One region of the Kitasatospora sp. NPDC088391 genome, then DNA from elsewhere that is predicted to be linked to it. Evidence: riboswitches for the same ligand, from Rfam matches in the RefSeq annotation. Region 1 holds a riboswitch; each other region holds the start of a gene.
The links. A riboswitch is a leader RNA that binds a small molecule or an ion and turns the genes downstream of it on or off. The one in region 1 is predicted to bind thiamine pyrophosphate.

Region 1 (4,929 bases):
GTTCCGGCCGGGGACGTACTCCATCGCCATGAACACCGCGTGCGGGTCCGCGCCCTGGTCCAGCACGTTCACCACGTTCGGGTGGGCCAGGCGGGCGACCGCCTTCGCCTCCCGGATGAAACGGGCCGTGAAGTCGGCGTCCCCCACCAGCGAGGGGTGCATCACCTTCAGCGCGACCGTCCGGTCCAGCCGGGTGTCCGTCCCCCGGTACACCGTCGACATGCCACCGACGGCGATCCGCTGCTCGACCCGGTACCGGCCGTCCAGCAGCACGCCGTACAGGGGATCGTCGATGGTCATGTCCACCAGAGGAGTGTAGGGGGCGGGCGGTTCGGCGGGGGGTCAGAAGGCGGGGCGCTCGCGGGTGTCGGCGAGGCCGCCGGTGGGGGAGGACGCCTCGGCGTAGTAGCGGCGGGGGATCCGGCCGGCCCGGTGGGCGAGCCGGCCGGCCTCGACGGCGTGGCGCATCGCCCCCGCCATCAGGACCGGCTCCTGGGCCCGGGTGACGGCGGACGCCAGCATCACCGCCGAGCAGCCCAGCTCCATCGCCAGGGCGACGTCGCTGGCGGTGCCCGCACCCGCGTCCAGCACCACCGGGACGCCCGCGGCCTCCACGATCAGCTGGAAGTTGTGCGGGTTGCGGATGCCCAGGCCGGAGCCGATCGGCGAGCCCAGCGGCATGATCGCCGCGCAGCCGACGTCCTCCAGCTTCCGGGCCAGCACCGGGTCGTCGTTGGTGTACGGCAGCACGGTGAAGCCGTCGTCCACCAGGGTCTCGGCGGCGTCCAGCAGCTCGATCGGGTCGGGCAGCAGGGTCCGCTCGTCGGCGATCACCTCCAGCTTGACCCAGTCGGTGCCGAGCGCCTCGCGGGCCAACCGGGCGGTCAGCACGGCCTCGCCTGCGGTGTAGCAGCCCGCCGTGTTCGGCAGCACCCGGATGCGGTTGCGGGCCAGCACGTCCAGTACCGAGCCCCGGGTGGCGGTGTCGACCCGGCGCATCGCCACCGTGGTCAGCTCGGTGCCGGAGGCCAGCAGGGCCTGCTCCAGCACGTCCAGGCTCGGCGCGCCGCCGGTGCCCATGATCAGGCGGGAGCCGAACGCGGTGCCGGCGATGGTGAGCACGTCGTCCGCCATCGGTCAGCCCCCCTGGACGGCGGTGAGGATCTCGACCCGGTCGCCCGCGCCGAGCACCGTGGCGGCCCACGAACCGCGGGGCACCACCGCCTCGTTGACGGCGGCGGCGATCCCGGTGGGGGCGGCCGACACCTCGGCGACCACGGTGTCGAGGGTGGTGGCGGCGGGCACCGTGCGGGGCGCGCCGTTGACGGTCAGGGTGATGCGGTTCATGCGGGGACCTCGGTGCGGAAGCGGCGGGGGGTGAAGTCGGCGGCCAGGGCGGGCAGTTCGCCGGTGGCCAGGTAGTCGGCGAGCAGGTCGGCGGTGACCGGGGTGAGCAGCACGCCGTTGCGGTAGTGCCCGGTGGCGGCGGCCAGCCCGGGCAGCGCGGTCGGGCCGAGCAGCGGCGCGTTGTCGGGGGAGCCCGGCCGCAGCCCCGCGCCCGTCTCCACCAGCTCCAACTCGGTGATGCCGGGCACCAGTTCGTGGGCGTCCCGGAGCAGCTCGTACACCCCGCCGGCCGTCACGGTGGTGTCGTGGCCCTGCTCCTCGGTGGTCGCGCCGACCACCAGTTCGCCGTCGGCGCGCGGCACCAGGTAGATGTGCTGCCCGCGCACCACCGCGCGGACGTTGCGGGACAGGAACGGCGCGTACCGGGGCGGCACGCGCAGCCGCAGCACCTGGCCCTTGACCGGGCGGATCGCCGGCAGCACCCCGTCCGGCAGGCCCGGCAGCAGGTGGCTGCGCGGGCCCGCGGCCAGCACCGTGCACCCGGCGGACAGCTCCGCGCCGGTCGACAGCCGGACGCCGGTGGCCCGGGCCGCGCCCGGGTGCCCACCGGTCAGCAACTCGGCGGCCGCGGCCCGGTGGAAGACCACCCCGAGCCGCTCGCAGGCCGCCACCAGCGCCGCGGCCAGCCGGCGGCCGTCCACCTGGTGGTCGTCGGCGACGTGCAGGCCGCCGCGCACCCCCGGCGCCAGCATCGGCTCCAGCCGGCGGCACTCGCGGCCGGTCAGCCACTCCGAGGACAGGCCCAACCGGGCCTGGAAGGCGTGCAGTTCGCGCAGCTCGGCCCGGTCGTCGGCGTCCAGCGCGACCGCCAGCGTGCCGGTCGCCCGGTAGCCGGTGTCCAGCCCCGTCAGCTCGGTCAGCTCGGCCGTGAACGCCGCGTACCGCTCGTTGGACGCCACCCCCAGCCGCAGCAACGGCTCCTCGCCGTACTGCAGTTCGGTCACCGGGGCGAGCATGCCCGCGGCGACCCGCACCGCCCCGCCGCCCGGCGACGGGTCCACCACCGCCACCGACAGGCCGCGCTGCGCGGTCCGCCAGGCCACGCCCAGACCGATGATCCCCCCGCCGACCACGAGCACGTCGGAATGTGCCACAGCGGCTTCTTCTCCCTTCGCCGGCATGACCCGGATCAGGTTCGGACGGTCGCGGGCCGCCGCAGCCCGCCTCTCAGCCCGGTGCGCCGGGCTCCCGTGATCAAGTGACTCCCCTCCACCTTAACGCCGCGCCGATTCCGCCCCGAAGACGCCTGCCCGCGGCGGACCCCGCTCGGTAGGGTGGACGCCGTGGCTGAGCTGAGGACAACGGACCGGGCCGTCGTGGTCGGGGCGGGCATGGCGGGCGCGCAGGCCGCGCTCAACCTCCGGCAGGGCGGCTGGCGGGGCCCGATCGCCCTGCTCGGCGACGAACCCCACCCGCCCTACGACCGCCCCCCGCTCTCCAAGGACGTCCTGCTCGGCAAGGCCGACCGGACCACCTTCGAGATCGACTGGGCCGGACTGGACGTCGACCTCCTCGCCGACCGCCGCGCCACCGGCCTCGACGACGGCGTCCTGCGCACCGACCGCGGCGAACTGCGCTACGACGCCCTGGTGATCGCCACCGGCGCCGGACCGCGCACCCTCCCCGGCCTGCCCGCCGCCCGCACCCTGCGCACCGTCGATGACGCCCTCGCGCTGCGCGCCGCGCTCACCCCCGGCCGCCGGATCGTGCTGGTCGGCGCGGGCTGGATCGGCGCCGAGACCGCCACCGTCGCCCGCGCCCTCGGCTGCGAGGTCACCGTCGTCGAGGCCGCCGCCACCCCGCTGCCCGGCGCGCTGCCCGCCGAACTCGGCGCCCTGATGGCCGACTGGTACGCCGCCGCCGGCGTCGACCTGCGCCGCGGCGCCACCGTCGCCGGGGCCGCCGACGGCGGGGTGCTGCTCGCCGACGGCACCCACCTGCCCGCCGACGAGGTCGTGGTCGGCGTCGGCGCCCGCCCCGCCACCGACTGGCTGGCCGGCGGCCCGCTCGCCCTCGACCCCGGGGGCACCGTCCCCGTCGACGACCGGCTGCGCACCGCGCTGCCCGGCGTCTGGGCGGCCGGCGACTGCGTCTCCTACCCGTCCGCCCGGTTCGGCACCCGGCTCGCCGTCCAGCACTGGGACCACGCCCTGCACTCCGGCGGGGCCGTCGCCGCCTCGGTCCTCGGCACCCTGGACGCCCCCTACGACCCCGTCCCGTACTTCTGGTCCGAGCAGTTCGGCCGCACCGTCCAGTACGCCGGCCGGCACGCCGGGGCCGACCACCTGCTCTGGCGCGGCTCCCCGTCCGACCCCGCCTGGACGGTGCTCTGGCTGCGCGACGTCGCGCTCGTCGCGCTCCTCGCCGTCGACCGCCCCCGCGACCTCGCCCAGGGCCGCCGGCTGGTCGAGCGCGCCACGGTGCTCGACCCGGCCCGCGCCGCCGACCCGGCCGTCCCGCTGAAGGCGGCCGCCGCCCAGTAGCTGGGTAGGCTGGGGCCGTGAGCACGATTGATCCCAAGACTGACGCCCTGGTCCCCGCGTGGGTGTACCTGCCCGACATCGCCGAGCGGTGGGGGGTGGTGATCACCGAGATCCGCGACATGGTGCGCGCCCGCACCCTGCTGGCCGTCCGGCGCGGCGCGAACAACTCCCTGCAGGTCCCCGCCGACTTCATCGAGGACGACGGCCCGGTCAAGCACCTGGTCAGCACCCTCACGGTGCTCCGCGACTGCGGCTTCTCCGACGAGGAGATCCTGGAGTGGATGTTCACCGAGGACGAGTCCCTCCCCGGCACCCCCATCCAGGCCCTGCGGGAGAACCGCGGCACCGAGGTCAAGCGCCGCGCCCAGGCCCTGGCCCTGTGACGGCCCGTCGGCGACTGGCGGACGCCCGGCTCTACCTCTGCACCGACGCCCGCCGGGAGCAGGGCGACCTGCCCGAGTTCCTGGACGCGGTGCTGGCGGGCGGCGTCGACATCGTCCAGCTCCGCGACAAGGGCCTGGAGGCCAAGCAGGAGCTGGCGCACCTGGAGGTGTTCGCGGACGCGGCCCGGCGGCACGGCAAGCTGCTCGCCGTCAACGACCGGGCCGACGTCGCGTACGGCGCCCGGCCCGACGTGCTGCACCTCGGCCAGGACGACCTGCCGGTGCCCGTCGCCCGCCGCATCCTCGGCGAGGACGTGCTGATCGGGCGCTCCTGCCACGCCGAGGACGAGGTCGACACCGCGCTCGCCGAACCCGGCGTCGACTACTTCTGCACCGGCCCGGTCTGGCCCACCCCCACCAAGCCCGGCCGCCACGCGCCCGGGCTCGACCTGGTCCGGTACGCCGCCGCGGCCCGGCCCGAGCGCCCCTGGTTCGCCATCGGCGGCATCGACCTCGGCAACCTCCAGCAGGTCCTGGACGCGGGTGCGAGCCGGGTCGTGGTGGTCCGCGCGATCACCGCCGCCGAGGACCCGGGCGCGGCCGCCGCCGCACTGGCCCGCCGACTGCGGTAGCCCCGGCCGGGAACCGGGCGGCCC
Region 2 (4,929 bases), on a different contig from region 1:
CCCCACCACCACCCCCAGCAGCCCCCTCGCCCCGGACGAAGTCACCGAAACCCGCTGGCTCCCCCTCCCCGAACTCTGGCACTGGATCGCCACCGGCGCCCTCGATGACGGCATGACCCTCGCCGCCCTCACCCTCGCCCAGGCCCACCGGCACCTGCCCTGAACACCCCGCCGAAAGCCCTCGAACCGGGCCACGACCGTCTCCGGAGCCGACCCGGCAGAGGTACTGAAGGACCGTCGGGAGCAAACGACCCAGGGCGGGTACCGACGTGACGCCGGTACCCGCCCTGGGCTGGTGGTTCACCCCACCAGGTGGCGGAGGGTGTGGGATTTGAACCCACGGTGACCAGAGGCCACGACAGTTTTCAAGACTGTTCCCTTAGGCCGCTCGGGCAACCCTCCTCGGTGGGGGTCAGCCTAACGGGTCGGGGCGGGTTCGGTGCACACCGTTTCGGGTGGGGGACTGTCAGTTGTCGCCCTTGCGTTCGCCGAGGGTGACGGTGGTCTTGGCGGGCTTGCCGTCGCGGGTGTACTCGACCTCGACCTTCTCGCCGGGCTTGTGGGTCCAGATCTCGCTGACCAGGGTCGGGCCGCTGTCGATGGCGATGCCGCCGAGCTTGGTGATGACGTCGCCAGCCTTGAGGCCGGCCTGGTCGGCGGGGCCGTTCGGGGTGACGGCCGGGGTGTCGCGGACGGCGGCGGTGGCGATCTGGGCGCCGTCGCCGCGGTAGTCGTCGTTGCGCAGGACGCCGAGGATCGCGTAGACCGGGGTGCCGTCCTTGATCAGGGTCTGGGCGACCCACTTGGCCTGGTTGATCGGGATGGCGAAGCCGAGGCCGATGGAGCCGGCCCGGCCGTTGCCGCTGGTGTTGGACTGGATCGCCGAGTTGATGCCGATCACCGAGCCGGAGGCGTCCAGCAGCGGGCCGCCGGAGTTGCCCGGGTTGATCGAGGCGTCGGTCTGCAGGGCGTTCATGTAGGAGGCCTGCGCGCCGGTCTCGTCGCCGGAGGCGACCGGGCGGTCCTTGGCGGAGATGATGCCGGTGGTGACGGTGCCTTCGAGGCCGTACGGGGCGCCGATGGCGATGGTGGCGTCGCCGATCGCGACCTTGTCGGAGTCGCCGAGCGGCAGCGGGTTGAGCTTGCCCGTCGGGGGCTTGTCGAGCTTGATCACCGCGACGTCGTAGCCCTCGGCCCGGCCGACCACCGAGGCGTCGTACGCGGAGCCGTCGGAGAACTTGACGGTGAGCTTGCCGCCGTTGGCGGCCGGCGCGACCACGTGGTTGTTGGTCAGGATGTGGCCCTCGGTGTCGAAGACGAACCCGGTGCCGGTGCCGGACTCGCTGGAGCCCTGGGCCTTGATGGTGACGGTGGACGGCAGCGCCTTGGCCGCGATCCCGGCGACGGACTCCGGGGCCCGGTCCAGGTTCTGGTGGGTGTTGCCGACCGTGACGGTGGTGCTGTTGTGGCTGGACCCGGCGCTGGAGGTGTCGTTGCGGTCCGTCACGGACGCGCCGATCGCCCCGCCGATCAGGCCCGCGACCAGCGCGACGGCCGCGACCAGTCCGATCAGCTTGCCGCGCTTGCCGTTGCCGGAACCGCCCGCCCCCGGCTGCGGGGCGCCCCAGGGCGCGCCCGGGCCGCCCGCGCCGCCGGTCGGTTCGAAGCCGGACGGGTTGCCCCAGCCGCCGACCGGGTGGCCTGCGCCGAACGGGTGGTGCGGCTGCTCGGGCGCACCGTAACCGCCGGGCGCGGCCGGGCCGCCGTCCTGGGCGTACGGGACCGGGGCGGCGGGCACCGCCGGGGCGACGGCCGTCGGGGCGTCGTGGCCCGGGGCGGCGGCGGTCGGGGCCGCGAACGGGTTGGTCGGGGCGTTCGGGGTGCCGTACGGGTTCTGGAACGGCGGCGGGGCGTCGAGCGGGGCCGAGGGCACCTTGCCGAGCTGGATGGTCTCGTCCGGACGCGGAGCGGCGGCAGCAGCGGGAGCGGCAGGAGCCGCCGGCACGGCGGGTGCGGGCGCGGGCGGGGAGACCGGGACGACCGGCGGCGGGGCGTCGAGGTAGGCGGGAGCCGGTGCGGGCGTACCGGAGCCGGCAGCCACCGCCTCGGTGCCGGCGGGCTCGGGGCCCTTCTCCGGCGGGGTGGTACCACTCGCGTGCTCGGTGCTCACGGACGACCTCCATCGCTGACAAGACCTTGGACTGCGGACCGCGGCGGCGCGTCCGGCGCGGTCGCAACCTCGGAGCACAGTTTTTCCTATGCCGGATTCGGACACCGTAAGCGGGCCCCTGAAGAAATCATGAGAAGCCTTAGGCCGCTCTGACATGCACACAGGTGGTCCCGCGATGCGGACGTCCGACCCCCCGGCCTTGGCGTTCCCCCGTCCGGGGGCTAGCCTTTCGCTCCTGTAAACCGAAGAACGTCGCGGGAGCTTGGACCAGCCAGGCTGAGAGTGCGCCGGTTCGACCGTAGGCCATGGTTGTGACGCCACCACGGGCGAGGGGGCGCTGACCGCCGGAACCTGTCCGGGTAATGCCGGCGTAGGGAGTATCGGCCATGTCGGCTGTTCCGTCTGCCCAAATTTCCGATCATGGTGCCGAGGCGCGCGCCGAGGCCCCGCTGACCCTCGACACGGCCCCGCCGCGCACCCTCGACTTCCGGGCGCTGTTCGCGCTCTGGGCGAACCTCGGGGTGAGCCTGATCGGGTTCACCAGTGCCGCGACGGTGCTGGGCGAACAGGGTCACGAGCTGGGCTTCACGGCCGCGGTGACCGCGATCGTGGCGGGCACCGCGATCGGCACCGCGATGCTGGCGGTGGCCGCCCTGGTGGGCGCCCGCACCGGCGCGCCGGCGATGGCGGTGCTGCGCGGACTGTTCGGCACCCGGCTGTCGTACGTGCCGACGGTGCTGAACATCCTGCAGTGCGTCGGCTGGGGCGTGTACGAGCTGACGGTGATCGCCTGGGGTGCCCAGACGGTGACCGGCACCGAGGGCTGGCGCTGGCTGTTCGTGCTGCTGGCGGGCGCGCTGACCACGGTGCTGACGATCTGGCCGCTGGGCGCGATCGCGGTGCTGCGCAAGTACGTGGCGGTCGCGGTCGGCGTGGCGATGGTGTACTTCACCGTCCAGTTCGCCCGGCAGGGCTTCCCGGACCCGGGCGCGGGCAACTGGGACGGCTTCCTGGCCGCGACGGACGCGGTGATCGCGGTGTCGATCTCCTTCGTCCCGCTGGCCGCGGACTACACCCGGCACGCGCGCAGCTCGGCGAAGGCGTTCTGGGGGACGTTCTCCGGCTACACGGTGGCCCAGGTGTGGTGCTACGTGCTGGGCGTGGTGGCGCTGCTGCAGTCGGGCGGCGACGCGAACCGGATCTTCGAGTCGTTCACCGGGGTGGCCGCGGGCTGGGCGTTCCTGCTGGTGCTGGTGCTGCGCGAGTCGGACCAGTCGTTCGCCAACGTGTACTCGACCGCGATGTCGATCCACAACCTGTGGCCGCGGGCCGACCGGCGGGTGCTGACCGGCGGCATCGGCGTGCTGGTGACGGTGCTGGCGCTGCAGATCAAGGAGTTCACCGACTCGTACTACGGGTTCCTCGGCCTGATCGGGTCGGTGTTCGTGCCGCTGTTCGCGGTGCTGGCGGTGGACTACTTCCTCGGCGCGGGCCGACGCGGCTGGGACCTGTCACAGGACGCGCCCGCGCGCTGGGTGATGCTGCTGCCGTGGGCGGTCGGCTTCGCGGTGTACCAGTTCCTGGCGCCGTCGAAGATCGGCGACTGGTGGACCGGCCGCTGGGAGGACCTGCAGCAGGCGGTGCACTTCACCCCGCAGGCGTGGAGCTCGGCCTCGCTGTTCTCGTTCCTGGTCGCGGCGCTGGTCACCCTCGCGGTGACGGCGCTGGCGGGCGGCGCGAGCAGCGGGAACGGCGGGAGCAGCGGGGGCGTCGGCCGGAAGGGCTGAGGCCGGGGCCGGCGGACGGACGGGGCCGGCGGACGGACGGGGCCGGCGGACGGCAGACGGACGGGCCCGGGGTTTCAGGGGATCAGCACGATCTTGCCGGTGACGGTGCCGGACTCGGCGAGGCGCAGTGCCTCGGCGGCGTCGGTGAGCGGGAGGCGGGCGGCCAGTGGCGCGGTGATCTCGCCGCGCCGGACGGCGTCCAGGACGGCGGTGAGGTCGGCGCGCAGCCGGGACCGGAAGCGGTCGCGGCCCAGCGCCCGGCCCGCCCAGATGTTGTAGAAGTGGGCGCGGCGGCCGTTCGGCACGGTGTTCCACCACCAGGTGCGGGCCAGGATCTTGAGCACCGGCCACTGCTTGGAGCCGGTGTCGTCGCGGGTCGCGGCGCTGCCGTAGGCGACCAGGGTGCCGCGGGGGGCGAGCAGGCCCCAGGAGTCGACCACGCTGCGCAGGCCGACGTGGTCGAAGACGGCGTCCACCCCGCCGGGGGCGAGGCGGCGGACCTGGGCGGGGACGTCGCCGGTGCGGTAGTCGACGGGGGTGACGCCGAGGGCGCGCAGCGTGTCGTGGTGGCGCGGGGAGGCGGTGCCGATCACCTCGGCGCCGGCGGCGCGGGCGAGTTGGGCGAGGAGCTGGCCGACGCCGCCGCCCGCGCCGTGCACCAGGACGGTCTGTCCGGCGCGGACCCGGGCGTGGCGGTGCAGCATCTGGTGGGCGGTGATGCCGTTGACGACGGCGGTCTCCGCCTCGGCCGGGTCGAGGCCGTCCGGGACGGGCACGGTGTCGGCCGGGTCGAGCAGGACGTGGCTGGCCCAGCCGCCGGTCTTGGTGAGCGCGGCGATCCGGCGCCCCGCCAGGGCGGGGTCGGTGCCCGGGCCGGTGGCGGTGATCCGGCCGACCAGGTCGTAGCCCGGGACGAACGGGAACGGCGGCTGGTCGTAGTAGCGGCCGCGGCGCATCTGCTGCTCGGCGAAG
Region 3 (4,929 bases), on a different contig from region 1:
GTCCCGGGAGGCGGAGGCGAAGACCAGCAGGTCGAGGTCGGCGGGCTCCAGGCCGCGGGCGGCCAGCGCCCGGCGGCCGGCGGCCAGGGCGAGCGCGGACGGGTGTTCGTCGGGTCCGGCGAAGCGGCGGGTGCGGATGCCGGTGGCCTTCTCGAACATGCCGTCCGGCAGCGGCAGCCGGGAGCCCGCCGCGACCTCCCGCTGGAGCTGGGCGGAGGTGACGGTCTGTCGGGGCAGGGCGGAGCCGACGGCGGTGATACCGATGCGGGGCAGGCTGTCCATGTCTCGATGCTGGCGCGGATGCGGCCGTTCGGGCGTGAGTACGAGTACTCAGCGGGGGCGGGGGATACGGAGATCCGCCCGGCGGAAGGGTGTCCCCTCCACCGGGCGGATCGGTCGGCGCTCCTGACGGGGCGTCGGCGGGCGGTGCGGCCGCCCGGGCGGCCGGTTACTCGGAGTCGGTGCTCTGGACCGGGATGACCTGGGTGGCCGGGACCGGGGCCTTGGCGGGCTCGGCCGGGGCGTCCGGGGTCATCGAGTTGAGCAGCTGGCGGGCCAGGCCGAGGCCGGTGCCGCCCATGGTGAGGGCCTTGGCGAACATCTCGGACATGCCCTCGGCGCCGTTCAGCAGCACCATGTGCTCGACGTTGCCGAACGCGTCGGCGCCGGCCCGGACGATGGCGGGCCAGTTCTCGGCGAGCTGCTGGGCGACCACCGCCTCCTGGTTCTCGGCCAGCGCCGCGGCGCGGGCCTTGATGCCCTCGGCCTCGGCGAGGCCCTGGGCCCGGGTCGCCTCGGCCTCGGCCAAGCCCTTGGCGCGGGCGGCCTCCGCCTCGGCGAGGCCCTTGGCGGCCTCGGCGGCGGCCTGTGCCTCACCGGTGGCCCGGGTGGCCTCGGCGGCGGCCAGGCCGCGGGCCTTGGTGGCCTCGGCCTCGGCGGCCGCGGCGACCTTGACCCGGTTGGCCTCGGCGGCGGTCTTCAGCTCGGTCTCCCGGGACAGCGCCTCGGCGGCGGAGATCCGGGCGTCGCGGTCGGCCTCGGCCTTGGTGCGGGTCTCGTAGGCGCGGGCGTCGGCGGGCTTGCGGACGTCGACCTGGAGCTGCTGCTCCTTGCGGCGCGCCTCCAGCTCGGCGACCTTGGTCTCCTGGACCACGACCTCCTGCCGGGCGGCGGCCTGGGCGAGCGGTCCGGCCTGCATGGCGCGGGCCGCGGCGGTGTCCATCTCGGCCTGGTAGCCGGCCTGCTGGATGCCCGAGTTGCGGGTCGCCTCGGCCTTGCGGGCGAACGCCTCCTGCTCGGCCTCGGTGGCCCGGCGGTCGGCCTCGGCGGCCGCGATCCGGGCGTCCCGCTGGACGGCGGCGGCGTGCGGCGCGGCCAGGTTGGTGATGTAGCCGGTCGGGTCCAGGATCTCCTGGATCTGCAGCGAGTCGATGATCAGGCCGAGCTTCTCCATCTCGATGCCCGAGGCGGAGCGGGTCTCCCCGGTGAGGCGCTCGCGGTCGCGGATCATGTCCTCGACGGTCAGCCCGCCGACGATGGAGCGCAGGTGTCCGGCGAATACGTTGTGCACCCGCTGGCCCATCATCTTCTGCTGGTCCAGGAAGCGGCGGGCGGCGTTGGCGATGGACGCGTTGTCGTCGCCCACCTTGAAGATCACCACGCCCTTGACGTGCACCGGGATGCCCTGCGACGTCACGCACTCGACGTCCAGCGCGGCCTCGTTGAGGTCCAGCGACAGCCGGCGCACCGCCTGGACGCCGGGGATCACCAGGGTGCCCCGGCCGGTGACGACCCGGAAGCCGAGCCCCTCACCGTGCTTGGAACCGGAGATGACCAGGGCCTCGTTGGGCTCGGCCACCCGCCACATGAGTTTGAACAGCACGATCAGTGCGACGAGGCCAGCGACGGCTCCGCCGACAATGCCGATCAGCATCGGCAATCTCCCCCTTCAGGGCACACCGGTTCCGTGGCTGCGCTTCGGTCGTGCAGGATGGCGCGGAATCCGGTGGCAGCCCGCATTCTGCGCTTGTCCTGATCGCGGTGGAAGAGGGAACGCCGGTGTCGACCGTCACTGTCTCGAAACAGTTCGACGGCTGCCGTCGTGCGTGTACTGACGGAGGCTCAGAGCGGCGCGACGTAGACCGTGCGCGGTGGCTGGTACTCGACCACGACCACCATCGAACCGGGCTCCAGCCGCTCGCCCGGGACGGCGAGGTACGCCAGGAACGCCTCGGTGCCCTGCCGCTCCGGGACGTGCACCATCACCTCGCCGACCAACCCGGCGCCGATCCGCCCCGTCACCCGCCCCGTCAGCCCGATCATCCCGGCCATTCTCCCACGTCGGCCGGGTGGCGAACAGGTCGGCGGAGCGCGGCAGTTGCACGTCCGGCGCACGGAAGGGCGGGGGATGCGCCCTGGACCGCGCGCGCCCGGTGCCCTACGGTGAACGGCGAACGCGGGCGGCGAACTGCCCCCGCGCGGAACGGGAGCTCGGAGCACCGGGCTGAGAGGGCGCTGACGGTACGCGAACCGCGGACCAGCTGCTGCGCCGACCGCAGGAACCTGACCGGGTAATGCCGGCGTAGGGAGTGGAAGGTCGCATGACCGCATTTTCCGAAGAGACGTCTGCCCACCAGTCGGCCACCACCGGCTACCCCACCCCGGCCTGGCGCAAGGCGTACCGCCGCGGCAGCCGCCCCGACCTGCTGGTCCCCCACCGCGAGGTGCGGCTGACCAGCGGCGGGACCGTCCCGCTGTACGACACCTCCGGCCCGTACACCGACCCCGACGTCCCCACCGACGTGCGCCGCGGGCTGCCCGCGCTGCGCGACCCGTGGATCAGGCAGCGCGGCGACGTCGAGGAGTACGAGGGCCACGAGGCCCGCCCCGAGGACGACGGGATCAAGCACACCGCGCCGCGCGGCGGCGACCTGCGCAACCTGGACGCGGTCTTCCCCGGCCGGGCCCGCCGCCCGCTGCGCGCCCGGGACGGCGTCGCCGTCACCCAGCTCGGCTACGCCAAGCGCGGCCTGATCACCCCCGAGATGGAGTTCGTCGCGCTCCGCGAGGGCCTGGAGCCGGAGTTCGTCCGCGAGCGGGTGGCGAGCGGCCGGGCGGTCATCCCGGTCAACGTGAACCACCCCGAGGTCGAACCGGCGATCATCGGCACCGACTTCCTGGTGAAGATCAACGCCAACATCGGCAACTCCGCGGTCACCTCCTCGATCGAGGAGGAGGTGGAGAAGATGACCTGGGCCACCCGCTGGGGCGCCGACACCGTCATGGACCTCTCCACCGGCCGCAACATCCACACCACCCGCGAGTGGATCCTGCGCAACTCCCCCGTCCCGATCGGCACCGTGCCGCTCTACCAGGCGCTGGAGAAGGTCGACGGCCGGGCCGAGGAGCTGAGCTGGGAGGTCTACCGGGACACCGTGGTCGAGCAGTGCGAGCAGGGCGTCGACTACATGACGGTGCACGCCGGCGTGCTGCTGCGGTACGTGCCGCTCACCGCCCGGCGCAAGACCGGCATCGTCTCGCGCGGCGGCTCCATCATGGCCGCCTGGTGCCTGGCGCACCATCAGGAGAACTTCCTCTACACGCACTTCGAGGAACTCTGCGACCTGCTGCGCGCCTACGACGTCACCTTCTCGCTCGGTGACGGCCTGCGGCCCGGCTCGATCGCCGACGCCAACGACGAGGCGCAGTTCGCCGAGCTCACCACGCTGGGCGAACTGGGCCGGATCGCCCGGGCCAAGGACGTCCAGGTGATGATCGAGGGCCCCGGGCACGTCCCGATGCACAAGATCCGCGAGAACATGGACCTGCAGAAGGAGATCTGCGACGAGGCCCCGTTCTACACCCTCGGCCCGCTGACCACCGACGTCGCGCCCGGCTACGACCACATCACCTCGGGCATCGGCGCCGCGATGATCGCCTGGTGGGGCACCGCGATGCTCTGCTACGTCACCCCGAAGGAACACCTCGGCCTGCCGAACCGGGACGACGTGAAGACCGGCGTCATCACCTACAAGATCGCCGCCCATGCCGCCGACCTCGCCAAGGGCCACCCCGGCGCGCAGGCCTGGGACGACGCGCTCTCCGACGCCCGCTTCGAGTTCCGCTGGGAGGACCAGTTCAACCTGGCCCTCGACCCGGAGACCGCCCGCGACTTCCACGACGAGACCCTCCCCGCGGAGCCCGCCAAGACCGCGCACTTCTGCTCCATGTGCGGTCCCAAGTTCTGCTCGATGAAGATCTCCCAGCAGATCCGCGACGAGCACGGCGGCGAGGCCGAGCAGGCCGCGCTGGCCGGCATGGCCGAGAAGTCCGCCGAGTTCGCCGCCCAGGGCAACCGCGTCTACCTCCCGCTGGCCGACTGACCCCGGCCCCACCGACCGCGCCGCACCGGGAGACGGAGGGGGTCTCCCGGCGCGGCGCTCCGGTCTGTGCAGGTGCAGGTACCGGTCAGTCCTGGGGGCGGGTGCGGCGGAGCTTCGCGAAGAGGACCGCGCAGGAACCCAGCAGCACCAGCGCACCGCCCGCGCCCAGCAGGGCGCCGGACTCGTCGGCCCCGGTGCTGGCCAGGGTGCCGGTGACCGGGGAGGTGAGCGCGGCGGCGGCGACCCGGGTGCCGGGGGTGCCGGTCGGGGCCGTGGCGGGGGTGCTCCCGGTGGTCGGGGTACCGGTCGGGGCCGTGGTCGGGGCGCCCGGGCCGGGCCGGGGCGCGGAGGTGCTCGGGGCGGGGGTGGGCAGCGGGGTGCCGTCCACGGCCAGCAGGCTCTTCGAGTCGATGTCGACCGGGCCCTGGTCGGTGTCCGGGAGGAGGCTGAGCCACTCGGAGTAGTAGTGGCCCTGCGCGGCGGGGTCGGTGAGCGAGATCCGCACCTCGTACTGGTGGCTCGCGCCCTTGGCGAGACCGCCCGCCAC

Region 2: another riboswitch for thiamine pyrophosphate. It lies ahead of ACIQBJ_RS10935 (purine-cytosine permease family protein); the one in region 1 lies ahead of thiO (glycine oxidase ThiO).
Region 3: another riboswitch for thiamine pyrophosphate. It lies ahead of thiC (phosphomethylpyrimidine synthase ThiC); the one in region 1 lies ahead of thiO (glycine oxidase ThiO).

The regions. Positions count from the first base shown of each region.
Region 1 covers NZ_JBIVNB010000005.1:162,701-167,629, forward strand. Annotated here, with positions in the region: gene pknB (Stk1 family PASTA domain-containing Ser/Thr kinase) at 1-300, opposite strand, end outside; gene ACIQBJ_RS17315 (thiazole synthase) at 343-1,134, opposite strand; gene thiS (sulfur carrier protein ThiS) at 1,138-1,347, opposite strand; gene thiO (glycine oxidase ThiO) at 1,344-2,528, opposite strand; TPP riboswitch at 2,497-2,609, opposite strand; gene ACIQBJ_RS17330 (NAD(P)/FAD-dependent oxidoreductase) at 2,682-3,890, shown strand; gene ACIQBJ_RS17335 (Rv2175c family DNA-binding protein) at 3,908-4,273, shown strand; gene thiE (thiamine phosphate synthase) at 4,270-4,905, shown strand.
Region 2 covers NZ_JBIVNB010000003.1:506,318-511,246, reverse strand. Annotated here, with positions in the region: gene ACIQBJ_RS10950 (NUDIX hydrolase) at 1-163, shown strand, start outside; tRNA gene ACIQBJ_RS10945 (tRNA-Ser) at 314-402, opposite strand; gene ACIQBJ_RS10940 (S1C family serine protease) at 467-2,170, opposite strand; TPP riboswitch at 2,415-2,566, shown strand; gene ACIQBJ_RS10935 (purine-cytosine permease family protein) at 2,557-3,957, shown strand; gene ACIQBJ_RS10930 (medium chain dehydrogenase/reductase family protein) at 4,032-4,929, opposite strand, start outside.
Region 3 covers NZ_JBIVNB010000003.1:233,919-238,847, reverse strand. Annotated here, with positions in the region: gene ACIQBJ_RS09775 (3-oxoacyl-ACP synthase III family protein) at 1-282, opposite strand, end outside; gene ACIQBJ_RS09770 (flotillin family protein) at 449-1,933, opposite strand; gene ACIQBJ_RS09765 (hypothetical protein) at 2,122-2,322, opposite strand; TPP riboswitch at 2,483-2,588, shown strand; gene thiC (phosphomethylpyrimidine synthase ThiC) at 2,601-4,382, shown strand; gene ACIQBJ_RS09755 (hypothetical protein) at 4,468-4,929, opposite strand, start outside.